DNA from 3 places in the Neobacillus camarae genome. Region 3 is predicted to be linked to each of the others. Evidence: riboswitches for the same ligand, from Rfam matches in the RefSeq annotation. Region 3 holds a riboswitch; each other region holds the start of a gene.

Region 1 (4,213 bases), on a different contig from region 3:
ATCTTCCCTTGGAGAATGTTGGCTGTTACATCATGGTGTCTAATTAAATTAGTAATCAACGGCTGTTCTGCGGATTCTCCGATAAAAGTCAGCTGTACCACTTGCCCCGATTGATAACGCTCCAGCAAATGTTCCGCTGTTTCCGTCGTATCTTCCGGCTCGGTCACCTGTTTCACAAAGCGCTTGGTAATCGGCTGTTGCGGATTTTTAAACACATCCAATACTGACCCAAGCTCCACGACTTTTCCGCTTTCCATCACGGCCACCCGGTGGCAAATCTTACGAATAACATGCATTTCGTGGGTGATCAGCACGATGGTCAGCCCAAGCCGCTTATTAATATCAACCAATAAATCCAAAATAGAGTCGGTTGTTTGCGGATCAAGCGCAGAAGTTGCTTCATCACAAAGCAGCACTTTAGGGTTGTTGGCCAGAGCCCTGGCAATTCCGACCCTTTGTTTTTGTCCGCCGCTCAACTGTGAAGGGTATGCATTTTCCCTTCCTTCAAGACCCACCAGCTTAATTAGCTCTGCAACCCGCTGCTTTCTTTGAGGTCCGCTTACGCCGGCAATTTCAAGCGGAAAAGCAATGTTATCACTAACCGTCCTTGACCAGAGTAAATTAAAGTGTTGGAAAATCATGCTGATTTCCTGGCGGGCTTTTCTGAGCTCGCTGCCCTTTATTTTAGATATTTCCCGACCTGCCACAGTTACGGTTCCGTCGGTTGGCAGTTCAAGTCCGTTCAGCATACGTATCAGGGTACTTTTCCCTGCACCACTGTATCCAATAATTCCGAAAATTTCCCCCTCTTGAATTTCCAGATCTACATGGTTGACCGCCGTTAAATCCTTCTGTTTGGAGGGGAAAATTTTACTGACGTTTTTGATGGATATCATTCAATCACCTACTTTTTTACCGATATCATAAATATAGGGTTTGACATTAGAAGATGCTTTATTAGAAAAATAAAATAGCCTTTCTGCGCAGGCAGAAAGGCATCAAAAAACTAGTCCTTTCTCCCATCTCTCAAAGCAAGCGCTTTGTGTGAATTGGCACCATTTCAATAAATTGACGGTTGCCGGGCTTCATCGGGCACATCCCTCCACCTCTCTAGATAAGAGCATATAGCAAATCCTATATTTATATAATTTAAATTTATTTCTGAAATTTAATACAAATGCAATGCTACCACTGAAAAAAGCAGATGTCAACGAAAAATTCCTATCTTTATTCCGATTTCCGACTGGTAAAATTAAGCATTTGCCTTCAAGGAAAATAGACCGGTTGCCGTTTCAATGGCTTGTTCTAAATCTTCAATCAGATCCGCCGCATTTTCAATTCCAACCGATAATCGGATTAAGTCCTCTGAAACTCCGGCCGCTTTTAGGCCTTCGGCATCCAATTGCTGATGAGTGGTGCTTGCCGGGTGGATGATTAAGCTCTTGGCATCGCCGACATTGGCCACATGCGCCCATAAGGAAAGAGAATTGATCAGCTTGGCTCCGGCTTCCTTTCCGCCCTTGATGCCAAAAACAACCATCGAGCCGGCCCCTTTAGGCAAGTACTTTTCCGATAATTCATGGTCTGGATGCGATGGATGTCCCGGGTAAGATACCCAATCAACAGCCGGGTGATTTAATAAATAATCGACGAGTTGTTTCGTGTTCGCCACATGTTCCTTCATCCTTACATGCAGGGTTTCCAGGCCAAGGGTGAATAAGAAGGCATTCTGCGGGCTTAATGCCGGTCCGAGGTCACGCAGCAGTTGAACACGGGCTTTGACGATATAGGCTGCCGCACCTAAAGCTTCAGCGTACACTAAGCCATGATAGCTGTCATCTGGAGTGGTGAAGCCTGGGAACCGTGGCGAATTCCAATCAAACTTACCGCCATCGACAATAATGCCGCCTGTGGTCGTGCCGTTCCCCAACAGCCATTTAGTAGCAGAGTGAACCACAATGTCGGCACCATGCTCTATAGGCCGGCACAGGTATGAAGTAGCGAACGTGTTATCGATAATCAGCGGTACCCCAGCCTCATGGGCAATTTCAGCCACTTTTTCGATATCCAACACGCGCAGGCTCGGATTTCCGATCGTTTCGGCAAAAATGGCTTTTGTTTTGTCCGTAATCGCTTCCCGAAAGTTTTCCGGATTTTCCCCGTCAACAAATTTTACCTTAATTCCGTATTTAGGCAGCGTCACGGCAAATAAATTATAGGTCCCGCCGTATAGATTGGCCGCTGAGACAATTTCATCTCCTGCTTCGGCGATGTTTAAAATGGCCAAAGTGATTGCCGCCATTCCGCTGGCGACAGCTAATGCACCCACTCCGCCCTCGAGTAAAGCAACTCGGTCTTCAAAAACGGTTGTCGTCGGATTATGAATCCGCGTGTATATGTAACCAGGTTCCGCCAAGCTGAACAGGTTTGCTGCGTGTTCTGTATTTTTGAATTGGTAGGCATTGTTTTGATAGATTGGAACGGCCCGCGCCCCCGTTACTGGATCCGGTGCTAAGCCCCCATGAACACTCAATGTTTCCAACCGATACTTCTTTTGATTTTCTCCCACGTTTCTCGCTCCTCTCTTTGGCTAAAAAGCTTTTTTTATAAAGAAAACTCGCCGACTGGCAAGCCCTTAGGCGAAGACAGAGGCGTATTCCCGATAGGAAAAGTTTAAATTTTCCTACCGGCAAAAAAACCCCCGCTTCAAAGAAGAGGGGTTGTCTCTTCTTATCTTTCAGAGCATGTGCTCTGCTGGAATTAGCACCGTGTATCTACCGGTTGCCGGGCATCGCTGGGCCAGGTCCCTCCGCCTCTCTTGATAAGAATGATGTATTAGAATGTCATAATCTCTTGAATGTTTAAAATTATCTTACATGATGTTCAATTCCGAGTCAATACCTATGATTAAATTATTTTGGCTAGTTGCGGGTCTGCTTTTACTAAATAAAAAAGTGATTCCAGCATTAAGGTTGCGCGCAACGGGGCTGTCACTTTTAATGCACCATTTTTTTGGAGAATTCGCAGTTTTTCTTTTCCTTCCAACATTAGTGTGATGGCTGACAGACTGCCGCAAATCGTAACTTTCTGTAGTCGGCTGTCTTTTTCAGCCGCAATGGAGATTTCCCCGTTTTTTATTTTTAGCATGATGGATTTCTGTTCACAGCTGATATCCAGCTGTATTTCCGCATTGTCAATCAACGGTAATATATCCGCCCTCCCTCTAACGGTTAGTAAAAAGGTGTTAATGGCATCTAACATATTCACCACTCCGATCTTGTCTCTTTAACATTACTATTCAGCAATGGACGGGGAATTCCTGTTAAAAAGACTCGACAATTATTGGAGGCGGCTCGCAGGAAATGTCGGATTCGGAAAACTTTCATATTTGTATCGGGAAATTATGAGGCTTTTCTGTAAAATGTATTTAGTATATGTTATAGGAGGCGAAGAATGGAGACATTTATGAAACCGAGGCCCTTTCCGAAAGAATTAAAAATTCTTAGGTCTCTGAATTCCCGAATGGTTTTACCGGAAAAAGAACGCAAACGTTATGTCAATTTACAGAAGGGGTATGAAGGGGAGGTGATGTTTGATGCTAGAGCCGAAGAGTTTACAAAAGATAGATATATCCTGAATGATTTGCTGCTGGAAACAAATAATACTTCATTTCAGATAGATTCTACTTTTATTACTCAACGGGCGATATCGTTTTATGAAGTTAAAAATTATGAAGGGGAATATTTATATGATCCCAAAACAGACAGATTCACCTCACAGTATGATCATGATATAACCAATCCCCTGCATCAATCCGGCCGTAGTGAGATTTTGCTCCGACAGCTCCTTCACAGTAAAGGCTACAAAGTGCCGATTCATTACTACATTATCTTCATTAACCCCGAGTTTTACTCTTTATCTTCCGAAGCCACATGAATCGATTATTCTTCTTACCCAGATAAACACTTTCTTCCGTAAGCTGACTGCCACTCCTTCTACGCTAACTTCTTATGATAAAAAACTGGCTGACCTGTTATTGTCCCTCCATAAAGATGATAATCCGTATTCTCGCTTGTGTCCCTATCATTTTACCCAATTGGAGAAGGGGCCTCTTTGTTTATCTTGTCTATCATTAGACGTGATTGTTTCAGATGGATATTGTGTGTGCATGAAATGTGGCTTCAAAGAAGAGATTGGCTCGGTTGTTTTACGA
Region 2 (4,213 bases), on a different contig from region 3:
GTTTTTCGGACAGGCCGGCAATTTGTTTTAGGATGACGGCTTGTACCTCATTTAGCAATAAAAAGTTAGTCTCTAAAGCGGCAATTTTTGCACGGATGGCAGATTGTTCGGCCTCATCACGATGCTCCTCACGATTGGACGGATTTTCGTTCCGGGAAAGTGGAATGACCTTGATTTGCCGGACAACCTGTTCCAGGTGATTCACTTTCCGAAGCAAATGTTCATACTCCTTATTCCCAGTCAGCGTTTCATGGCCGGTTGGAGCCTGCCGCTTCTCCTCCTCTTGCCGGCTCAGCTTAAGCAACAAGGGCCGGGCCTGTTTTTCAAATTGGAGCAACTGCTTGACTTGGACCTCCAGTGTGTTCATTCTTGAATTTTCCCGTTGCTCCGGATTGGTTTCATTGGTTTGCTTAAAAAATTTTTTCATATCCATTCCCGATCTCCGTCCCTCATTATTTTATGGGACCTTACTCAATATTTACATATTCCTCGTTTTTAAATTCCCGTTTATAGGAAATGAAAAGCAGGCCATTTTGGAATTTTGCCTGCATTTGGTTCGAATAGACCGGCTCCGGCAACTCAATGGCGCGCTGAAAATCACCCAAATGTCTTTCCTGAAGGATTGGCGTACCTGCATTCATCTGGCGGCTGGAACCTCTTAAATAAAGCTTGGTTCCTGACAATGACAATTGCAAATTCTCTTTGCGATAACCTGCCAAATCACAAACAATAAGGACCTCGTCTTCCGTCAAGTAGATATCGGTTGGAGGAAAGCTTCCGTCCTGGCCGGCTTGGCGTTGGGAACCCTGTGACGGTGTGGCATCTGAAGCTTCTTTTATAAAATCGTTCACAGAGGCCTGCTCAAAGATACTGTTCCAGAAGTCACCTGTCTGGTACTTTTTTGCCAATTCCAGCCATTCCATAAGGTGCTTCATGTCCATGATGGATTCCCCCCTCTGCAACCAGACAAAGCTCGTACTCATAAAGTCTATTATTACATCATATTTGTTCTTCTAGAAAAAAATTCATGTGTTTCCGGTCGGACTTCCTCTCGGTTTCTTAACATAAATCATTTGCCAGCCGCATAGTCTGTAAAAACAGGCTCGGAAGGATTGGATGGATGATGATTTTTTTGCCTTCAAATATCACTATTAAAGGACTGAAGCTGAATAATATCGACCACTTAAGTTCAATGTCTTTTTCTTCAACCATTAAAATCAACCGGAGTGTTTCTGCTAAGAAAAACCAAGGATTTGGCCAGCAGCTCGCCGACAAAACCTTAAGGGCTTTCTCCATCCACTCCACGGTGGACAACGATGCCCAGGATGTTTATTCTGTTAAAAAAAATTTGTAAGTTGATTGGCGCCAGAGATGAAGGAGGAATTACATGACCGGACCCGTTCCCTACATTAACATCAATATCAACATTATCAAGGTCAACTCATTTGAGAACGCTTCGGCCATTAATGTGGGCCAAAACCTGTTGGCGGAGTGGCATAATTCAGACAAGAAGAACCAAGGATTTGGCCAGAATATGGGCGATGGAAGCCATTTTCTCGGGACACGCAGCGGTGTCGATGACCGAGACCAAATCGATTCCGCTTCTTCTTTCGCTTCGTCTCCTATACCGATTATACCGATTCCTTGAGGGGTGACATGATGCTGTTTGCACCGGTATCGCTTACGATTTTGGGGTTTAAAGTGAATGCGATAGACCATGGAGCCGTGGTGAATTTAGGCCCCAGCCAGCACATTGATTTGTTTGTATCCTATAAAAGGAACCAAGGGATTGGGGAGCAAAACGGCGACTTGTCTCCGAACCTATTATCTCTTTCCGGCGTGTCGGATATGGATTTGATTGACAGCCCTACCGTAAAGAACAGCATAATATGATGCATCATAAAAGGGGTGAATCAGTTGATTTTTATTACACCAATGGCGATCAATCTGCTGGGATTTAAAATTAACACGATGGACAACGGTTCCGTGACAAACATGGGTCCGATGCAACTCGTGGACCAATTTATTTCGTACAAACGAAATCAGGCATTTGGGGAGCAAAATGGCGACCTGTCCCCGATTAATGTCCCAACTGCTTTCGTGTTTGATCCTGACGGGACAGACAGCAATACCATTAAAAATAGTGTTATATAGAAGGATGCAGGTCTGAATCAGGCCTGCATGCTTTGTTTTTATAACACATAGTCAATATAATTTCCATGGCCCCTTTCAATCGAGAGCCCTTGGTCCTCTAGTTCCTTCCAAATTCGATGGTCCAGTGCAAAGGCCCCCATTTGCTGCAAGGCAGCAATTTCCTCGTCAGGAAGCGGAATATAATAATCCTCGTCATCAGTACTGATAATTATTTCATATTTTTTTAGTTTTAGAACCATCACTTCAAACTTTTCATCCCATTCTTTCAGTTGACCCTCGACGCAATTGGCGACATGCAGCAGAAACCGTTCTGGATTATAATTTTTAGACATTAACCCCCGGGCAAATCCACTAATGTTCATGAGTTCCACTTCTCCTTTTTATTTTCAACAGTAAAATAAAACAAACCCTCCTACGATGGATGCAAAAGGGGTTTTGGCCGTTTTATCATCCAAAGCTGCAAGCTTTGCTGGTGGGAGCACCTTGCATTTTGTGCAGGTTGCTGTGGCATCATCGAACCAGTTCTCTCAGCCACTCTAGATAACTATTTAATTAGTATTATTTTACTATAAAAATTAGAGATTTAACAATAACTTTGACATAAGATTTCGTGACCGGCTGCTCTTTCCTGTTTTTAGAATAAAACAAAAAACGGCTGCCTTTTAAGCACGACAGCCAAGAATTAGATTTAAGTTTTAGCACATCTTCCGCCATACGTTGGCACCAAAGCCCAACGAATTCCGTTCGATGAGAGAATAGGCGGCATTGGTAATCGCTTGTTCCAATGTATTGCCGGTGGCACAAATATCATTGAAACACACCCTTGATGGCCCATTGATTTTATAGGAGTATCCCAACGCTTCCAATTTATCGACAATCATCATAGCGTGAGCCAGGTTATGCTCTGGCTGGAACTCGGAATCATGGATGAATGTCCCCGTTTCATAATCATACCAGCGATCCCATCTGTTTAATTTCCAACCCAATATTCGTCTTGCAATCGCATCAATTTTCACCATATCCTTCTCCCTTTCGTTTCATCCATTGTGTTATATAACAATTTAAATTATTTATATGAATTATATAACAGAAAAAAATTAATTTCCAGCCATTTTTTTGAAAAATTCAATAAAAAAATTTATGTTCGCTATTCCTTGTAAAATTGTTTTATTAGTGATTTAGGTCACAATAAATTAGCCACGTTTTTTATATAGTTATAGTAGTAATTTCGAAAGGGGATTTTTCCAATGCAAGGATGTCACAGCGGATTATTCTGTAACAGCCCGGTCACACTGTCAGAGGGCTTAAATAAATTAGTGAGCGAACATACTCCATTACGGAGCAGCCTAGAAGCATTATTTACGTTATGTAATCAAGTTGAACAAGAGCCACATGGAAATGCCTTTGCGGAACTCGTTCCCGCAGTACAACATTTTTTTACAGACCTTGAATTCCATTCCGAACGTGAGGAAGACATTTTGTTCCGGATGATGGAAGTATATTTCGGCAAAAACGGCGGCCCGATTGCCGTGATGGAGTACGAACACGAACAGGCGAGAGGGTATATTCAAGAGTTTCTAAAAAGTGCCGAAACCCCAGCAGCACTGACTGTTGAAGAACAGATTAATAATTCCAGTTTGATCAAAGGTGCCTACGAAACACTCTTAAGCCACTTCGCCAAAGAAGAACAAGTCCTATATCCAATGGCCGAGCGGATGCTAACCGACGAGGAAAAAGAAGCCCTAAACCAAAAAGTTTCGGAATAACGCTACCCTATTTAACAGCCCAATCTATTAAAAGATTGGGTTGTTTGTGTAATTTGTAACTTTAACACTAGTACGGATCGGGCGCCTTTTTAAAGTTTCCCGATCAGTACTGAAAAATTGCAATTGGAATTTATGCAAAATTCTCTATCCTTTGTAAGAAATTTCTATATAATAGATTTAGACAGGAGCACAACAGCGTAACTGTGGTGCTCTTTATAGATAAAAAAACAAAGGGGGAACATTCGAATGTCAAACGAAAATGAGGTTTTATTCGATAAAGGAAAAAATAATTC
Region 3 (4,213 bases):
TGTGACAATACTGCAAATTCAGCGAAACAAAAAAAGTGCAGTTGCCTGCACTTTTTTGTTTCTATTATTCTGAGATTTTTTTAGCAAAACGAAGATCGGGTTCCGATAATTCCGCAAAACGGATTCCTTCAAACTTTTTGCTGACCAATGCATTTTGAGCCGAATAATAAATCGGCAAAATTGGAAGTTCATCCATCAAGATGTCTTCGGCTTGGTGAAGAAGCTTATATCGTTTGGCTTCATCTTGCTCAACGGTAGCCTGTTGAATTAAAGCATCATACTCTGGATTGCTCCAATTTGAGAAATTGTTGGAATCGGTGGAAGTATAATGATGAAGCACGCCAATCGGGTCTAAAAAGTCCCCGACCCAGCCCATCCGTGCTGCTTGGAAGTTCTTTTGCTTAAATGTATCGATAAAGGTCTTCCATTCCTGATTCTCCAGTTTCACTTCGACACCGAGGTTTTGTTTTAACATTTCCTGGAGGGCTTCGACAATTTTCTTGTGATTGTCGGCTGTATTGTATTTAAAGGTAACTGGAGGCAATTCGGTCAAGCCTTCTTCTTCGAGCCCCTCTTTTAATAATTGCTTGGCCTTTTTCGGGTTAAACTGATAATATTTCTCAGCTTCATCACGGAAATCCTTGCCTGAAGCCGTTTTGACACCGTTTGGCACATAACCGAATGCCGGTACTTCGCCTGCTTTTGACACGCTCTCAGTAATGGCTTTACGGTCAATCGCATAGGAGAAGGCTTGCCTGATTTTCTTATTATTAAACGGCTTTTCATTGACATTAAAGGTATACGTATAAACGCTGAATTGCGGATGTGAAACGAATTCCGGCGTGCTCTTTTCCTGCTCAATCGAGTCGATAGGCAACTGTTTGATTAGGTCCAGTTCACCTGTTTTAAACATTTGATAGTAGGTAGTCGCATCTGCTACCATCTTAAAGTGAATGTCATCCATGGTAATTTCTTTGGCATTCCAATAGGTTTGACTCTTAGTAAGCGAAAGCTCTGCATCATGCTTCCATTCTTTGACAGTATAAGCGCCATTCGTGACAATTCCCGCTGCTTCGGCTGCCCAGTTTTTGTCGGCCTCCACCACTTTGGGATTAACCGGCAAATAAGCTTCACTCATCATAATTTTAGGGAAAAATTTTAACGGGTTGCTTAACTCCACTACTAGGGTTTTATCATCTGTAGCTTTAATACCGACATCTTCCACACTGCCTTTTCCAGTATTATAAGCTTCCGCTCCTTTAATATAATACATGGAAGAAGCGTCATAGGCTCCGGTAGTTGGATTCAACACCCGTTTCCATGAATATTCAAAATCTTTTGCGGTCACCGGGTCTCCATTGGACCATTTTGCCCCGTCACGGATGGTAAACGTATAGGTATTTCCATCTTCGGAAGTTTGAATTTTGCTAGCAGCACCTTCCACGATATTACCTTTCTTATCATAGGTGTACAGACCTTCATATAAATGGTCAATGACCCAGAAAGACGTGGTGTCGGATGCAAACGCAGGATCCACGGTATATGGTTCACCTGCAAGGTTTGTCGTGATCTCTTGCTTAATGTTTTTAGCTGCTTTGCCTGATGCCTGTTTGGCCTCTTGTTTCCCGCAGCCTGCAAGTCCGGATACAATCATTAAAATGGCTGCAGCCAATACAATCAAAGCTTTTTTCATGTTGTTACCCCCAGGAAGTAATATTTGTATTAATATTAGAGTCTGAAGAATCAAAATACTATTTATTGAATAATATTTTGATTCTCAGACCTACTAACAAATTAAAAAAATCCTCTCCTTGATAGGAAGAGGATTATCGCACACTAAATAGGTACTTCTCTTCTTATCTATCAGGCGAAACCTGATGGAATTGGCACAGTGTTCAAAAGAACCCGCTGCCGAGACTTCATAGGGCCATTTCCCTCCGTCTCTCTCGATAAGAGATTACAATATGCATTTGTTACAAAAGTAAGAATAATACTTTTCTTAATTACCGTCAATATATTTTTCTAAAAAAATATTCTTGTCCGTAAATTCGCAACATTTCAGTCTTTTGTCCGCAAAAAAAGCAGAAGCAATTCTGCTCCCGCCTTATCAATTTACGGCACCATATTTCCTGCTGCTTTATAAATTTGATACCATTCCTGTCTGGTCAATTTAATTTCTGACCCCTGGCAGGAATCTTTTAATCGCTGCTGTTTCGTTGTGCCAAGGACCACCTGCATGTTGGCCGGATGGCGTGTAATCCATGCGACCGCAATGGCAGTACTGGTGACTCCGTATTTCTCAGCAATCTTGTCTATTGTTTGATTCAATTCCGGAAACTTTTCGAAATCCCCAAGGAATACTCCCTCAAAAAATCCATGCTGGAATGGTGACCAGGATTGGATAGTGATATCATGCAAACGGCAATACTCCAAGATACTGCTGTCGCGGTTAATCGATTGGTCCACCTTCATGTTTAAGGTAATGCCAGAATCAATCATAGGAGTATGGGCGATTCCAAATTGCAGTTGGTTAATCACGAGCTTATAAGGTAAAGCCTTTTGCAGCAGCTCAATTTGAGCGGGATTAAAGTTGGAAACCCCAAAATACTTCACTTTACCGCTTGTATGAAGTTTCTCAAATGCGGCAGCCACTTCTTCTGGTTCCATTAACGGATCGGGGCGGTGCAACAAAAGGATATCAAGATAATCTGTTTTCAGCCGTTTTAAGATTCCGTTAACAGAATTGATAATATGTTCCTCGGAGAAATCAAAGCATCCCAAATCTGGACGAATGCCACATTTACTCTGAAGTATCATTTCATCACGGATTTCAGGATTCATTTGGATGGCTTCAGAAAACAATTCCTCGCATTGGCCCCTTCCATAAATATCGGCATGGTCAAAGAAATTAATTCCTTCATCCATTGCGGTGCGAATCAACTTTTCTGCATCACCTGCGGACAGTTGGTTAATTCGCATATTTCCCATAATAATGTTTGAAGCATTTAACTCGGTGTTGGCAATCTTTATGTATTTCAAGAATATCCTTCCTTTCGAAGAGTTTCTTCCTTAGCTTATCATAATATGATGTCCTGTTTCTGAAAAAATTTTATCACTCACTATTTCCTTACTCAAAAGATAGGGAGCGGCGTGGCTATGCAGAGTTCCAGCCTTATGTTAAGCGGGCTTCTCGGCTGGCCTTGCATACTAATCTCATTAATCCTTTGTGCAAGGCTGGAAACACCGTGAAAAGAACATCCTTTGTTCTACGCATTGAAATTGGAGCTATAAGAAGTTTATTTTCATGTACAGCATCAAGGGTTATTTTTGCTAGTTGTTGGGGCGTCATTATCTTTTACTTTTTCAATAGTCTATTCAAGATAGAACGAACGATTTTAATGGATCCCGCTTTGTAAAAAATAGGAGTTTCCTGCTTATCAACTGCACCTATTTTAATAAATTTATACGGTCGTCCTTTACGGGCTTTTCCTGATTTCATACACTATAACGAATGCCATAATAAGGAATGCAGAAAAATTAGCTGCTAATTTTTATCGTTTGCCAATTATTCTACTCAAACCACAGTTCTGCATCTATAAATAATAAACAAGAAGGTGATTTTTTTGGAAGAGAATTATAAATTTCATGAAGAAAGTAGTGATTATGAATATACAGAGTGTTGTGAAACTGATAATATGGTAGACCCATCAATACCTGCTACAATCCCGAAATTTGTTGATGAACTGCCAATTCCAAAGGTTCTAAAACCAGTATCGCGAGGGAATGATTATGATTATTATGAGGTTGAAATGAAATGTACGAAGCATAAATTTCATAAGGACTTCGGAGAAGCCCTAATCTATGGTTATAACGGTAAGTATCCTGGTCCTACTTTTGAAACAATGAAAGGACATGCCGTTAGAGTAAAATGGATTAATAATCTTCCCTTAAAACACTTTTTACCAGTGGATAAAACCTTAGATAGTGCGATTGATGACCCCGAGGTTCGTACAGTCGTGCATCTCCATGGCGCCAATGCAGCCCCTGACAGCGACGGCCACCCTGAGGCCTGGTTTACGCGCCATTTCGAATATAGGGGTCCAAAATATAACAGACAAGTCTATGAATATCCCAATCAACAACAAGCAGCCACACTTTGGTATCATGACCATGCAATGGGAGTGACAAGACTGAATCTTTATGCTGGTCTTGC

Evidence for each region. A riboswitch is a leader RNA that binds a small molecule or an ion and turns the genes downstream of it on or off. The one in region 3 is predicted to bind S-adenosylmethionine.
Region 1: linked by a shared signal. The riboswitch ahead of ACY8D0_RS13895 (O-acetylhomoserine aminocarboxypropyltransferase/cysteine synthase family protein) and the one ahead of ACY8D0_RS03090 (peptide ABC transporter substrate-binding protein) in region 3 are both predicted to bind S-adenosylmethionine.
Region 2: linked by a shared signal. The riboswitch ahead of ACY8D0_RS16885 (hypothetical protein) and the one ahead of ACY8D0_RS03090 (peptide ABC transporter substrate-binding protein) in region 3 are both predicted to bind S-adenosylmethionine.

Annotation. Positions count from the first base shown of each region.
Region 1 is NZ_JBUCKX010000002.1:1,319,268-1,323,480, reverse strand. Features, by position in the region: gene ACY8D0_RS13900 (methionine ABC transporter ATP-binding protein) at 1-896, opposite strand, end outside; SAM riboswitch class I at 1,017-1,121, opposite strand; gene ACY8D0_RS13895 (O-acetylhomoserine aminocarboxypropyltransferase/cysteine synthase family protein) at 1,253-2,569, opposite strand; SAM riboswitch class I at 2,728-2,828, opposite strand; gene ACY8D0_RS13890 (SCP2 sterol-binding domain-containing protein) at 2,908-3,261, opposite strand; gene ACY8D0_RS13885 (nuclease-related domain-containing protein) at 3,454-3,936, shown strand.
Region 2 is NZ_JBUCKX010000003.1:343,737-347,949, forward strand. Features, by position in the region: gene ACY8D0_RS16855 (hypothetical protein) at 1-433, opposite strand, end outside; gene ACY8D0_RS16860 (Hsp20/alpha crystallin family protein) at 468-941, opposite strand; gene ACY8D0_RS16865 (hypothetical protein) at 1,121-1,354, shown strand; gene ACY8D0_RS16870 (hypothetical protein) at 1,388-1,648, shown strand; gene ACY8D0_RS16875 (hypothetical protein) at 1,657-1,893, shown strand; gene ACY8D0_RS16880 (hypothetical protein) at 1,921-2,154, shown strand; gene ACY8D0_RS16885 (hypothetical protein) at 2,193-2,516, opposite strand; SAM riboswitch class I at 2,596-2,701, opposite strand; gene ACY8D0_RS16890 (BC1872 family protein) at 2,850-3,173, opposite strand; gene ACY8D0_RS16895 (hemerythrin domain-containing protein) at 3,402-3,920, shown strand; gene yiaA (inner membrane protein YiaA) at 4,167-4,213, shown strand, end outside.
Region 3 is NZ_JBUCKX010000001.1:634,102-638,314, reverse strand. Features, by position in the region: gene ACY8D0_RS03090 (peptide ABC transporter substrate-binding protein) at 65-1,693, opposite strand; SAM riboswitch class I at 1,854-1,956, opposite strand; gene ACY8D0_RS03085 (aldo/keto reductase) at 2,113-3,039, opposite strand; gene ACY8D0_RS03080 (multicopper oxidase family protein) at 3,624-4,213, shown strand, end outside.